Linked DNA regions of Neorhizobium galegae bv. orientalis str. HAMBI 540. The protein of the gene in region 2 interacts with the protein of the main gene of each other region in a pairwise test. Links are inferred from orthologs where the notes say so. Each region holds a gene or a part of one and is shown on either strand. Other genes may lie near its edges. The genes, in order: nuoG and RG540_RS18055.

Region 1 (7,456 bases), 2.5 Mb from region 2 along the record:
GCCGGGTATTTCATCCAGATGTCACCGGCGCACCGCCCGCTGAATGGGGAGCGCCGGACAAATCACCCCGCCTTAGCGGTAGGGCGCATCGATTGCCATGTTGCGAGCGATTTCGCGCTCCCAGCGGTCGCCGTTTTCCAGCAGCCGCGCCTTGTCGAAATAGAGTTCTTCGCGAGTCTCGGTGGCGAATTCGAAGTTCGGGCCTTCGACGATCGCATCAACCGGGCAGGCTTCCTGGCAGAAGCCGCAATAGATGCACTTCACCATGTCGATGTCGTAACGCACCGTGCGGCGGGTGCCGTCGTTGCGGCGCGGGCCGGCCTCGATGGTGATCGCCTGGGCTGGACAGATCGCCTCGCAAAGCTTGCAGGCGATGCAGCGTTCCTCGCCGTTCGGGTAGCGTCGCAGCGCATGTTCGCCGCGGAAACGTGGGGAGACCGGGCCCTTCTCGAACGGATAGTTGATCGTCGCCTTCTGCTTGAAGAAGTAGCGCATCGACAGGAAGAACGCCCCGACGAACTCCTTCAGGAACAGCGAATTCACGGCTTGGCCGAGACTTGCCATCTTTATTCTCCAATGATGCCGGAAGCTTGGACGGACATGTTCACGATCATGATCATGCCCATCCCGCCAGCTTCAGCACAAATGCGGTAATGACGACCATGGCGAGCGACAGCGGCAGGAAGATCTTCCAGCCAAGGCGCATGAGCTGGTCGTAACGGTAGCGCGGAACGAAGGCCTTCACCATGGCGAACATGAAGAAGACGAGCATCGACTTCAGCATGAACCAGACGATGCCCGGTACCCAGTTGAGGAGCCAGATATCGACCGGCGGCAGCCAGCCCCCGAGGAACAGGATGGTCGTCAGCGCGCACATCAGGCAGACGGCTGCGTATTCGCCAAGCATGAACATCATGTATGGCGAGGAGCCGTATTCGACCATGAAGCCGGCAACCAGTTCCGATTCCGCTTCGGGAAGATCGAAGGGCGGGCGGTTGGTTTCGGCGAGCGCCGAGATGAAGAACACCACGAACATCGGGAACAGCGCCAGCCAGTGCCAATCTAGGAAGGAAGCAGGCAGACCCATTCTCGTGCCGAGGCCGTCATGCTGGGCATTGACGATATCGGTCAGGTTCAGCGAGCCGACGCAGAGGAGCACCGTGACGATGACGAAGCCGATCGAGACTTCGTAGGAGACCATCTGCGCCGCCGAACGGAGCGCGCCGAGGAACGGATATTTCGAGTTCGAAGCCCAGCCACCCATGATGATGCCGTAGACTTCGAGCGAGGAGATCGCAAAGATATAGAGGATGCCGACATTGATGTTGGCGATCACCCATCCGTCCGCGAGCGGCACCACCGCCCAGGTCGACAGGGCCAGGAGCACGGCAACCAGCGGCGCGAGCAGGAAAACGGCCTTGTTGGCGCCAGCCGGAATGACCGGCTCCTTGAAGACGAACTTCAGAAGGTCGGCGAAGGACTGGAACAGGCCGAAGGGGCCGACGACGTTCGGACCGCGGCGCAGCTGGACAGCTGCCCAGATTTTGCGGTCGGCAAGCAGAACATAGGCGATGAAGACGAGCAGGCAGACCAGCAGCAGCAGCGACTGCGCGACCATGACGATGCCCGGCCAGACGTAGATGGAAAAGAACGAATCCATGTTCAAAATTACTCCGCCGCAGCCTGGAAATTGTTGCGGGCCAATGCCGAGCATTCAGCCATGACGGCCGAAGCGCGAGCGATCGGGTTCGTCAAATAGAAGTCTTTGATCGGCGACGCAAACCCGGACTTCGTCATACCACCCGCTTTTTGGCCAAGTGCGGCAATTTCGTTGACCGAGCCCGCCGCAATCGCGTCGATAGCGGCGAAATGCGGGTAGTCCGCATAGAGTTTCGCACGCAGAGCCTGCAGCGAATCGAAGGGCAGCTTCTTGCCGAGCACGTCGGAGAGCGCGCGGATGATCGCCCAGTCTTCGCGAGCCTCGCCGGGCGCGAAGCCGGCGCGGTTGCCCATCTGGACGCGGCCTTCGGTATTGACCCAGGTGCCGGACTTTTCGGTATAGGCCGCACCCGGCAGGATGACGTCGGCATTGTGCGCGCCGGCATCGCCGTGGCTGCCGATATAGACCGTGAACTTGGCGCCCTTCTTCGAGAAGTCGAGTTCGTCGGCACCGAGCAGGAAGAGAACGTCCATGCCGGCCAGCTGGGCGCTGGCATTGATGCCGTTCGCACCCGGCACGAAGCCGAGGTCGAGGCCGCCAACGCGGGCAGCAGCAGTGTGGAGCACGGCAAAGCCGTTCCACTCGTCGGTCAGTGCGCCGACCGAACCGGCAAGCTGGGCGGCCGAGCTAAGGATCGCCGCACCGTCCGGACGGGAGAGAGCCCCCTGCCCTATGATGATCATCGGGTTCTTGGCAGCGCGCAGCTTGTCAGCAAAACCGTTCGAACCGGAGGCGAGGTCGGAGAGCGTTTCAGCGCCGGCACCGAGATAGTCGTAGACGTAACGCAGTTCGCTGACTTCGCCGATCACGCCGATCGGGAAGTTGCCGCGACGGAAGCGCTTGCGGATGCGGGCGTTGAGGACGGCTGCCTCGAGGCGCGGATTGGCGCCGACCAGGAGCAGAGCGCCGGCCTGTTCGATGCCTTCGATGGTCGGGTTGAAGATGTAGCTTGCACGGCCGAGCGACGGATCAAGCGCCGTCCCGTCCTGGCGACAGTCGAGGTTTTCCGATCCGAGCGACCGGATCAGTTCCTTCAGGGCATACATTTCTTCGACCGAAGCCAGATCGCCGGCGATCGCGCCGATCTTTGCAGCAGACGTTGCGGAAACCGCAGCCTTGATGGCGCCGAAGGCTTCGCCCCAGGAGGCAGCCTGAAGGCGGCCGTCCCTGCGGACGTAAGGCCGGTCGAGGCGCTGGGTCTTCAGGCCGTCCCAGATGAAGCGGGTCTTGTCGGAGATCCATTCCTCGTTCACCTGCTCATTGACGCGCGGCATGATGCGCATCACTTCGCGGCCACGGGTATCGACGCGGATCGCCGAGCCGACGGCATCCATGACGTCGATCGATTCGGTCTTGTTGAGCTCCCACGGACGGGCGGTGAAGGCGAAGGGACGCGAGGTCAGAGCGCCGACAGGGCAAAGGTCGATGACATTGCCCTGCAGCTCCGAAGTCATCGCGCTTTCGAGATAGGTGGTGATCTCGGCATCCTCACCGCGGCCGATCAGGCCGAGTTCGGAAATGCCGCCGACTTCGGTGGTGAAGCGGACGCAGCGCGTGCAGTGGATGCAGCGGTTCATCACGGTCTTGACCAGCGGGCCGATATACTTGTCTTCGACGGCGCGCTTGTTTTCCGTGTAGCGGGAACTGTCGATGCCGAAGGCCATCGCCTGGTCCTGCAGGTCGCACTCACCGCCCTGGTCGCAGATCGGGCAATCCAGCGGATGGTTGATCAGCAGGAATTCCATCACGCCTTCGCGAGCCTTCTTGACCATCGGCGTGTTGGTGAAGATTTCCGGCAGCTCGCCGTTCGGTCCGCCGCGGACATCGCGCACGCCCATGGCGCAGGAGGCTGCCGGCTTCGGCGGTCCACCCTTCACTTCGATCAAGCACATGCGGCAATTGCCGGCGACCGAAAGACGTTCGTGGAAACAAAAGCGCGGGACCTCGGCGCCGGCTTCCTCGCATGCCTGAAGCAGCGTGAAATGATCCGGAACTTCGACCTCTTTGCCGTCAACCTTCAGCTTAACCATCGTCTCACTTACGTCCTTAGTTCCATCCTTTGGGTCTCCTGGGGGTCAGGCGACTCGGGGACATATTCTTTTATTTCAACAGAGCTTTCGCCTGGCCGACCCAGTCGTCGCGGCTGATGCGTCCCTCGAAACCCAATTCCTTGTCGAAGCGGGCGATATCGGCCTCGTTCCAGGCCGCAACCTGCGCAAGGCTCGTTACGCCCAGGCCGTTCAGCACTTCCGCCAGCTTCGGACCGATGCCCGAAATCTGCTTCAGGTCGCCGCCCGCAGGTGCCTTGGCCGTCTTCGCCTTCGCCGGCTTTACCGAGACCGGCTGCTTGACCGAATCCTTCGGAGCGGCCTTGGCGGCCGGCTTTTTGACTGGTTCGGCAACCGGCGCCGCCTTGAGAACCGGAGCTGCTGCCTTGCGAAGCGCCTTCGGCTTGGCGACGACCGGTTCTGCAGCCGCCGACGCTCCCGCAGGGGCCGGAGTTTCCGCAATCGGCGACGCCTCAGCCGGATTTGGATCTGCGGCTTTCTGGCGGCCACCTGCTTCCATCGCGCCCTGCAGCGCGCCGAAGAAGACGCCAGCCATCTGGGTGGCGATGCCAAAGCCGATCGCGGTTGCGGCAGCCATGTTCGCCATCAGCGGATTGAGCTTCATCGCCTCGGAAAAATCGGGCATGCGCGCTGGATCGAGCGCCGGACGATCCGTCGCCTCCCGTTCATGCTCTTTGCCCGACTTCGTCACGTGGCTACTCCGCAGCTTCCAGGACGGCGCCATGCGCCGTCGCGTTTCGGGTATATTGGTCGATACGCGCTTCGATCTCCGGACGGAAATGCCGGATCAGGCCCTGGACAGGCCAGGCCGCCGCATCGCCGAGCGCGCAGATGGTGTGGCCCTCGATCTGCTTGGTCACCTGGAACAGCATGTCGATTTCGCGCTTCTGGGCATTGCCCTTGACCATGCGCTCCAGCACCCGCCACATCCAGCCGGTGCCTTCGCGGCACGGCGTGCACTGGCCGCAGCTCTCGTGCTTGAAGAAGGCCGAGATGCGGGCGATCGCCTTGATGACGTCGGTCGACTTGTCCATGACGATGGCGCCGGCGGTGCCGAAGGAGGAGCCGACGGCGCGCAGGCCGTCGAAATCCATCTGGCAGTCCATGATGTCCTTGGCCGGCACGATCGGGCAGGATGCGCCGCCCGGAATGACTGCCAGCAGATTGTCCCAGCCGCCGCGGATGCCGCCGGCATGCTTGTCGACCAGCTCGCGAAAGGTGATGCCCATCACTTCTTCGACGGTGCACGGCTTGTTGACGTGACCGGAGAGCATGAACAGCTTGGTGCCGACATTGTTCGGGCGGCCCATGGACGAGAACCAGCCGGCGCCACGGCGCAGGATGGTTGGGGCAACCGCGATCGATTCGACGTTGTTGACCGTCGTCGGGCAGCCGTAGAGGCCCATGTTGGCCGGGAACGGGGGTTTAAGGCGCGGCTGGCCCTTCTTGCCTTCGAGGCTTTCGAGCAACGCGGTTTCTTCGCCGCAGATATAGGCGCCGGCGCCGTGGTGGACGTAGATGTCGAAATCCCAGCCGAGCTTGTTGTTGCCGCCGAGCAGGCCGAAATCATAACACTCGTCGATCGCCGCCTGCAGCGCTTCGCGCTCGCGCATGTATTCGCCGCGCACATAGATGTAGGCCGTGTTGGCACCCATGGCGAAACCGGCGATGACGCAGCCTTCGATCAGCGTATGCGGATCGTGGCGCATGATTTCGCGGTCCTTGCAGGTACCGGGCTCGGATTCGTCGGCATTGACCACGAGGTAATGCGGACGGCCATCCGATTCCTTCGGCATGAAGGACCATTTGAGACCGGTCGGGAAGCCTGCGCCACCGCGGCCGCGAAGGCCCGAAGCCTTCATCTCGTTGATGATCCAGTCCCGGCCCTTCTCGATGATCTCCTTGGTGCCATCCCAATGGCCGCGACTCATCGCGCCTTTCAGGGACTTGTCCTTGAGGCCGTAGATATTGGTAAAGATGCGATCCTGATCTTTCAACATGATCTATTCCACAAGTCCGTCGCGATTAAGCCGGTTGTCAGTCGATATATTGCAGCCTTTTTCAAAGGCCGCACACAAATTCTCAAATGTCACGACTCACCTTCAGTCGTGGTCTTGCGCCGTGCGCGCTTCGGCTTCAAGTCGCCGGAGACCGCACCCGGTTCCGGCGGCGCGCCTTCCGCTGCACTGCCTGGCGTCTTCGGAGCCGGTTTGCTCTTCGCGGTCGCCGAAAGCGGCTGCTTCTCCGCGGCCTTGGCATTCGCGGCGGCAGCCGCCGGGGCGGTGGCAGGGGTCTTCAGTTTCGGGTCCGTCTCCGGCGCCGTGTCCTTCGGGCGAGCGGCTTCCGCCGGAGGAATGCTTGCCGCGGCAGCGGCCTCTTCAGCGCTCGGATGCGGGTCGAGGTTGGTGCGGACCGGCTTGATCTCGTCGTTCAACGTCTGCGGACCACCCTCGGGGGCCGAGAAGATGCGGTCGATCTGCGGGCCGGGCTTGATCTCATGGCCCTTGCCGGCTTCGAAAGCGTCGATGATCTCCTCGAGACGCTGCGGCGTCAGGTCCTCATAGGCATCCTTGAAGATGATGACCATCGGTGCGTTGACGCATGCGCCCTGACACTCGACCTCTTCCCACGACAACGTGCCCTCGGCATTCAGCGCGAACGGATCGTGATGGATCTTGTGCTGACAGACTTTCATCAGGTCTTCCGCGCCGCGCAGCATGCAGGGCGTGGTGCCGCAGACCTGGATATGGGCGCGGGTGCCGACCGGCTTCAGCTGGAACTGGGTGTAGAAAGTCGCGACTTCGAGGACGCGGATATAGGGCATATCGAGCTTGTTTGCGACGAACTCGATCGCCGCGCGGGTCACCCAGCCATCCTGTTCCTGTGCACGCATCAGAAGCGGGATGACAGCCGATTGCTGCCGGCCTGCCGGATATTTCCTGATCGTTGCCTCGGCCCAGACGGAATTCTCGTCATTGAAGGCGAAAATTGCCGGCTGCACCTGGTCTTCGGCTAATCGACGAACGGACATTCTTTTCCACGCCTTATCAGTTTATGGATCCACACCGCGATTTCGTGAGCGACACGAACTCGCAGGCATAGGCAGACTTGTCTTTCTGCATGAACACTATGAACTTTGTTCCACTGGGAACGGAGGTCTTGATCTCATATCCTTCGGACAGGAGATCGCGCATCGATTTCGATCCGCCGGCTTGCGTCGAAATCGCGCCATCCGTCTGCGCCTGCTGCGCGAGCGCAACAGGGGCGACAGAGATAACCGCAGCGAAAACGACAGCGCGGAGCATCAACGGTCCACCTCGCCGAAGACGATGTCGATCGAGCCAAGCACCGCCGAAACGTCGGCCAGCTGGTGTCCCCGACAGATGAAATCCATGGCCTGGAGATGGGCGTAACCCGGAGCGCGGATCTTGCAGCGATAGGGCTTGTTGGTGCCGTCGGCGACCAGGAAGACGCCGAACTCGCCCTTCGGGGCTTCGACCGCCGCATAAACCTCGCCGGCCGGCACATGATAGCCTTCGGTATAAAGTTTGAAATGATGGATCAGCGCTTCCATTGACCGCTTCATCTCGCCGCGCTTCGGCGGCACGACCTTGCCGTCCGTAGACGAGAACGGCCCGGTCCTGGCGTCGCCAAGCAGACGGTTGAC
Region 2 (7,279 bases):
ACGCAGGCCGAGATCAACCACGCGCAGAACGACGAGCACAAGACCAAGCTCGAACAGTTCCTGGCGGAACTGACGCACCTGAACGGCGTCGTCAATCCGGCCTGATACGTCAAAATTCTCTGCGAAAGAGCAAGGCGGTCCGAAAGGCCGCCTTTTTCTTTGGGCGGTGGTCGGTTCCTCCGGCGGCTATCGGCGGGACCGGATGGCCGCTTGTATGTGCCGCGCCATCTTGTTAGCCCTTGCCGGTGGAGGAACGCGATGATCGACAAGCTGGAATTCTTCATTGCCCTGGCGCGCGAAGGCCATTTCGGCCGGGCGGCGGAGGAGTGCGGCATTTCGCAGCCATCGCTTTCGGCGGCGATCCGTCAGCTCGAAGAACAGCTCGGCGTGCAACTCGTGGTGCGCGGCTCGCGCTACCAGGGCCTGACGCCGGAAGGCCAGCGGGTGCTGGAATGGGCAAAACGGATCGTCGGCGATGCGCGCACCATGCGCGAGGAAATGCGCGCGGCCCGCAAGGGCCTTGTCGGTCATATCCGGCTGGCGTCGATCCCGACGGCGCTGGCGATGATCCCCAGATTGACCGAACCCTTCCAGGCCAAGCATCCGGAAGTCACCTTTTCCGTCGTCTCGCGCAATTCCCTGCAGGTTCTTTCCCAGCTCGACAATTTCGAAATCGACGCGGGCATTACCTATCTCGACAACGAGCCGCTGGGGCGCGTGACGAGCGTGCCGCTCTATGCGGAGCGCTATAATCTGGTGACGGCCGAGGGCGCGCCCTATGCGGACCGGGAAAGCGTGACCTGGAAGGAGATGGCCGATCTTAGGCTCTGTCTATTGACGCCCGACATGCAGAACCGCCGGATCATCAACCAGCACCTTGCGGAAGCGGGGGTGACGGTGAAGCCGATGCTCGAATCGAACTCGATGGTGGTGCTTCTCTCGCATGTGGGGACCGGGCGCTGGGCGAGCATCATGCCGCGCAACGTGGCGCGATCGTTCGGGTTCACAAAAGAAATCAGGACGATCCCCATCGTTGATCCGGAAGCCACGCATATCGTCGGGCTTGTTGCGACACACCGCGAGCCGTTTACGCCGCTGGTGTCGGCCCTGCTTCACGAGGCTCGCAGCCTCACTCCTGCTGCCATGGCTTGATAGTTTTTTTCTATCGCGTAACCGATCTCCTTTATTGACGGTTGAGGCCCCGGTTGCGACATTCCATTCCCAGTAGGCGAAGTACGATTGTCGGACAACTTCGTCGGCTTTCTGATCCGCATGTGCATGGTGGCGCCGACGCCGCGGCGCTGGGACGGATCAGCCCGGGAGGCTACAGACTATGAATATGCGAATTTCCGCTGGTGAGCTCACCGAGCGGTCGCTTCAGATCATCAGGGATCTGAAGCATTTGGAAGGTCCGATGCTGCCGATCCTGCATGCGATCCAGGCAGAGTTCGGTTATGTGCCGGAAGAGGTAAAGCCGGTCATCGCCAGTGAACTCAACCTGTCGCGCGCCGAAGTGCATGGCGTCGTCACCTTCTATCACGAATTCCGCGACCACCCGGCCGGCCGGCATGTGCTAAAGCTCTGTCGCGCCGAAGCCTGCCAGTCGATGGGCAGCGACCGCATCGCGGACCATGCCCGGCAGCTTCTCGGGATCGACTTCCACCAGACAACACTCGACGGAGCCGTGACGCTCGAACCCGTCTACTGTCTGGGGCTCTGTGCCTGCGCGCCCGCCGCGATGCTCGATGGCGAGGTTCTTGGCCGCGTCGACGAGCACTGTCTTAGCGAAATCGTTGCGGGGCTAAGCCGATGACGGTGACGATTTTCGTTCCGCGCGATGCTGCAGCGCTCGCGCTCGGTGCCGAAAAGGTGGCGAACGCGATAATCGCCGAAATCGCAGCCCGCGGCCTCGATGCGAAAGTCGTGCGCAACGGCTCGCGTGGCATGTTCTGGCTGGAGCCATTGGTCGAGGTGAGTACCGAACACGGGCGTATCGCCTATGGGCCGGTCAAGGCCGGCGACGTTTCAGGCCTGTTCGATGCCGGTTTCCTGCAAGGTGCAGAGCATGCTTTGCATCTCGGTCCGACCCACGACATCCCGTTCCTGCGCCAGCAGACGCGGCTGACCTTCTCCCGTTGCGGCGTCACGGATCCGCTTTCGCTGGATGACTATCGCCAGTATCAGGGGCTGAAGGGCCTCGATAATGCGATCGCCATGACTGGGGCACAGATCGTTGCCCAGGTCACGGACAGTGGCCTTCGCGGCCGCGGCGGCGCCGGCTTCCCGACCGGCATCAAGTGGAAGACGGTGATGGATGCGGCGGGGCCGCAAAAATACATCGTCTGCAATGCGGACGAGGGCGACAGCGCCACCTTCGCTGACCGGATGATCATGGAGGGCGATCCCTTCGTGCTGATCGAAGGCATGATCATTGCGGGCATCGCGACGGGTGCCACCAAGGGTTATGTCTATACCCGCTCGGAATATCCGCACGCCATCGCGACGATGCGCCAAGCGGTCGAGATCGCCCGTGCCGCCGGCATTCTCGGCCCGTCGGTGATGGGTTCGGTGCATGCCTTTGACATGGAGGTCCGCTCCGGCGCCGGTGCCTATGTCTGCGGCGAAGAGACCTCGCTGCTGAATTCGCTGGAAGGCAAGCGCGGCATCGTGCGCGCCAAGCCGCCGCTGCCGGCGCTGCAGGGTTTTCTCGGCCGCCCGACGGTGGTCAACAACGTCATCTCGCTTGCGTCGGTGCCGGTCATCATGGATCGCGGTGCCGCCTTCTATCGAGATTTCGGCATGGGCCGTTCGCGCGGCACGATCCCGATCCAGATCGCCGGCAATGTCAAATACGGTGGCCTCTACGAGACGGCCTTCGGCCTGTCGCTCGGCGAGATCGTCGATCATATCGGCGGCGGCACGGCGACCGGACGGCCGGTGAAGGCGGTGCAGGTGGGTGGGCCACTCGGCGCCTATTTCCCGCGCGCGCTGTTCGATACGCCGTTCGACTACGAAGCCTTCGCAGCCCGGGACGGGCTGATCGGCCATGCCGGCATCACCGTGTTCGACGATAGCGCCGACATGCTGAAGCAGGCGCGGTTCGCAATGGAGTTCTGCGCCATCGAAAGCTGCGGCAAGTGCACGCCCTGCCGCATCGGCTCGACGCGCGGCGTGGAAACGGCCGACAAAATCGCTCAGGGTATCGAGCCGGAGAAGAACAAGGCGCTGCTCGCCGACCTCTGCAACACGATGAAGTTCGGTTCGCTCTGTGCGCTCGGCGGCTTTACGCCCTATCCGGTGATGAGCGCGATGAACCACTTTCCGGAGGATTTTTCTCCGGTTCCGATGGTGGAGGCGGCGGAATGATGGCCCTGCGCGCGTCAGCTCCGGTTGAACTCCGGAGTGCCCCCCTCTGCCCTGCCGGGCATCTCCCCCTCAAGGGGGGAGATCGGCTGGGGGCTTGCTCTCCGCATTCCATTGTACCTCGCATCCTCCGTGTCGGCTCTTTTGAAGCGGCGGTTCTGCCTTTTGTGATCTCCCCACCTGAGGGGGAGATGCCCGGCAGGGCAGAGGGGGGCGGCTTGCTCCGAGGTCAAAGACTCAATTCCATTTTCGTACAGGAGACACACAATGTCCCTCGTTCATGAAATCGACTACGGCACACCGGCTTCCCGCTCCGAAGCCCAGGTGACCCTTACCATTGACGGCCGCGCCATTACCGTGCCGGAAGGCACGTCGATCATGCGCGCTTCGATGGAAGCCGGTATCAAGGTTCCGAAACTCTGCGCCACCGACATGGTCGACGCCTTCGGTTCCTGCCGCCTCTGTCTCGTCGAGATCGAAGGCCGCAACGGCACGCCGGCGTCCTGCACCACGCCTGTCATGCCGGGCATGGTGGTCCACACCCAGACCGGACGACTGAAGGACATCCGCAAGGGGGTCATGGAGCTCTATATCTCCGACCACCCGCTCGACTGTCTCACCTGCGCCGCCAACGGGGACTGCGAATTGCAGGACATGGCCGGCGCAGTAGGCCTTCGCGACGTTCGCTACGGCTATGAGGGCGACAACCACGTCAAGGCTCGCAACGATGGCGCGATCAACGCCAAGTGGATGCCGAAGGACGAGTCGAACCCGTACTTCACCTACGATCCGTCGAAGTGCATCGTCTGCTCCCGTTGTGTGCGTGCCTGCGAGGAAGTGCAGGGCACGTTCGCGCTGACGATCGAGGGCCGCGGCTTCGGCAGCCGTGTCTCGCCCGGTGCCCACGAACTTTTCCTCGATTCCGAATGCGTTTCCTGCGGCGCCTGCGTTCAGGCCTGCCCGACGGCGACGCTCACTGAAAAGTCGGTGATCGCGATCGGCCAGCCGGAACATTCGGAAGTCACCACCTGCGCCTATTGCGGCGTCGGCTGCTCCTTCAAGGCGGAGATGCGCGGCGAGGAACTGGTGCGCATGGTGCCGTGGAAGGATGGCCAGGCGAACCGCGGCCATTCCTGCGTCAAGGGCCGCTTCGCTTACGGATATGCGACCCACAAGGACCGCATCCTCAACCCGATGATCCGCGAGAAGATTTCCGATCCGTGGCGGGAAGTGACCTGGGAAGAGGCCTTTTCGCACGTGGCTTCCGAGTTCCGCCGGATCCAGTACCAGTACGGTCGGGATTCGATCGGCGGCATCACCTCGTCGCGCTGCACCAACGAGGAGACCTTCCTCGTGCAGAAGCTGATCCGCGCCGGCTTCGGCAACAACAATGTCGATACCTGTGCCCGCGTCTGCCATTCGCCGACCGGTTACGGTCTCGGCCAGGCGTTCGGCACGTCTGCCGGCACGCAGAATTTCGACTCGGTCGAGCATACCGACGTCGCCATCGTCATCGGCGCCAACCCGACCGACGGCCATCCCGTGTTCGGCTCGCGCCTTAAGAAGCGGCTGCGCCAGGGCGCCAAGCTAATCGTCATCGATCCGCGCCGCATCGATCTCGTCCGCACGCCGCATGTGGAGGCCGATTATCACCTGCCGCTGCAGCCGGGCACCAATGTTGCCGTACTGACGGCGCTTGCCCATGTCATTGTCACCGAAGGCCTGTTCGACGAGAAGTTCATCCGCGAACGCTGCGACTGGTCCGAATTCGAGGACTGGGCCGGCTTCGTTTCGGAAGACGCACACAGCCCGGAGGCGACCGAGAAATATACCGGCGTGCCGGCGGATCTCGTTCGCGGTGCGGCCCGGCTTTACGCTAAGGGCGGCAACGGGGCGATCTATTACGGTCTCGGCGTCACCGAACACAGCCAGGGCTCGACCACCGTCATGGCGATCGCCAACCTTGCGATGGTCACCGGCAATATCGGCCGTCCGGGCGTCGGCGTAAACCCGCTGCGCGGCCAGAACAATGTCCAGGGCTCCTGCGACATGGGCTCCTTTCCGCACGAACTGCCGGGCTACCGCCATATCTCGGACGATGCGACCCGCGACACGTTCGAAAAGCTCTGGGGCGTGACGCTCAACAACGAACCGGGCCTGCGCATCCCGAACATGCTGGATGCCGCCGTCGAAGGCACGTTCAAGGGCATCTACATCCAGGGCGAGGACATTCTCCAGTCCGACCCGGATACCAAGCACGTCTCGGCCGGCCTTGCCGCGATGGAATGCGTCGTCGTCCACGATCTCTTCCTCAACGAGACGGCCAATTACGCGCATGTCTTCCTGCCGGGTTCGACCTTCCTCGAAAAGGACGGCACGTTCACCAATGCGGAACGCCGCATCAACCGCGTGCGCAAGGTGATGAGCCCGAAGAACGGTTATGCTGATTGGGAAGTTACCCAGAAGCTGGCGCAGTCGATGGGACTTGCCTGGAACTATGCGCATCCGTCCGAGATCATGGACGAGATCGCCGTATCGACGCCGAGCTTCGCGCTGGTTTCCTATGACTATCTCGACAAGATGGGCTCGGTTCAGTGGCCGTGCAACGAGGCGCACCCGGTCGGCTCGCCGATCATGCATGTCGACGGTTTTGTGCGGGGCAAGGGCAAGTTCATCCGTACCGAATATGTCGCGACGGACGAGCGTACCGGCCCGCGCTTCCCGCTGCTGCTGACCACAGGTCGCGTCCTTTCCCAGTACAATGTGGGCGCCCAGACGCGCCGTACCGAAAATGTCACCTGGCATGCGGAAGACCGGCTGGAAATCCATCCGCACGATGCCGAACAGCGCGGCATCAAGGAAGGCGACTGGATCAAGCTCGCCAGCCGTTCGGGCGATACGACGCTGCGGGCGCTGATCACCGACCGCGTCGCGCCGGGCGTGGTCTACACGACCTTCCACCACCCGAACACCCAGGCAAACGTCATCACCACCGACTTCTCCGACTGGGCGACCAATTGCCCGGAATACAAGGTGACGGCGGTGCAGATATCGCCGTCCAACGGCCCGACCGAATGGCAGAGCGATTATGACGAACTGTCGCGGCGGTCTCGACGGATTACGGGGAAGCTGGAGGCTGCTGAGTGATGCAATTGCCTGGCGTGCTTCGCGTTACCCCCCTCTGCCTGCCGGCATCTCCCCCACAAGGGGGGAGATCGGCAAGACGCGCCGCCGGCATTCGTCAGCATTGGAAATACGTTTGCTCACTCGATGACGTTAATAGTGGGCTGGACATCGCCACATCCGATCTCCCCCCTTGTGGGGGAGATGCCCGGCAGGGCAGAGGGGGGTATTCCTGCCCCGACGTCCTATGACCTTATTCAACACCACCGCAACAGCCCCCGAGATCGCCCGCCGCAACGGCGTGGTCCGCACGGCCACGCGGGTGGTGCCGGAGGAGGTGCCTATCGCCTTTTCCTATGGCGGGTCGACCCATGCGGTGATGATGGGCACGCCTGCCGATCTCGAGGATTTCGCGGTCGGCTTCAGCCTGACGGAAGGCATCATCGCGTCGATGGCGGAGATCGAGAGCATCACCGTGGTTGCGGAAGGTGCCGGTCTCGATGTTCAGGTGACGCTCGCCGAGGATAAGGAAGATGCGCTGCGCGCTCGCCGGCGACATATGGCCGGGCCGGTCGGCTGCGGGCTTTGCGGCATCGAATCGATCGAGCAGGCCATGCGCCCGGTGCCGGATGTTTCCGCGGTGACGATGGCGCTCAGCCCGAAAGAGGTGAGCGAAGCTGTCGCGGCACTCAATTGTGCGCAGCCGCTGCATCGGGAAACCCATGCGGTTCACGGCGCCGGTTTTTATCGGCCGGGCAAGGGGCTGGTTGCCGTCCGCGAGGATGTCGGCCGC

What was found.
Region 1: the proteins of RG540_RS18055 (region 2) and nuoG interact in binary tests that used the Escherichia coli proteins (3 or more experiments, as listed by UniProt). The link is inferred for Neorhizobium galegae bv. orientalis str. HAMBI 540 from one-to-one orthologs.

The regions. Positions count from the first base shown.
Region 1 is NZ_HG938353.1:1,165,146-1,172,601, reverse strand. Bases 1,210-4,185 are described here. They hold nuoG (NADH-quinone oxidoreductase subunit NuoG), read right to left. Parts: upstream 3,751-4,185; coding sequence 1,669-3,750; downstream 1,210-1,668. Other genes in these bases: RG540_RS05975 (hypothetical protein), read right to left, coding at 3,821-4,185; nuoH (NADH-quinone oxidoreductase subunit NuoH), read right to left, coding at 1,210-1,660. In the rest of the region: NADH-quinone oxidoreductase subunit NuoI, read right to left, coding at 73-564; more of nuoH, read right to left, coding at 617-1,209; more of RG540_RS05975, read right to left, coding at 4,186-4,480; NADH-quinone oxidoreductase subunit NuoF, read right to left, coding at 4,485-5,789; NADH-quinone oxidoreductase subunit NuoE, read right to left, coding at 5,879-6,820; RG540_RS05960 (hypothetical protein), read right to left, coding at 6,837-7,094; RG540_RS05955 (NADH-quinone oxidoreductase subunit D), read right to left, coding at 7,094-7,456. UniProt on the Escherichia coli protein: NDH-1 shuttles electrons from NADH, via FMN and iron-sulfur (Fe-S) centers, to quinones in the respiratory chain. The immediate electron acceptor for the enzyme in this species is believed to be ubiquinone.
Region 2 is NZ_HG938353.1:3,707,157-3,714,435, reverse strand. The notes cover bases 275-3,073. They hold RG540_RS18055 (formate dehydrogenase subunit gamma), read left to right. Parts: upstream 275-1,333; coding sequence 1,334-1,813; downstream 1,814-3,073. Other genes in these bases: RG540_RS18050 (formate dehydrogenase beta subunit), read left to right, coding at 1,810-3,073; RG540_RS18060 (LysR family transcriptional regulator), read left to right, coding at 275-1,152. Outside these bases: RG540_RS18065 (F0F1 ATP synthase subunit epsilon), read left to right, coding at 1-105; more of RG540_RS18060, read left to right, coding at 259-274; more of RG540_RS18050, read left to right, coding at 3,074-3,366; fdhF (formate dehydrogenase subunit alpha), read left to right, coding at 3,631-6,510; formate dehydrogenase accessory sulfurtransferase FdhD, read left to right, coding at 6,734-7,279. UniProt on the Escherichia coli protein: NDH-1 shuttles electrons from NADH, via FMN and iron-sulfur (Fe-S) centers, to quinones in the respiratory chain. The immediate electron acceptor for the enzyme in this species is believed to be ubiquinone.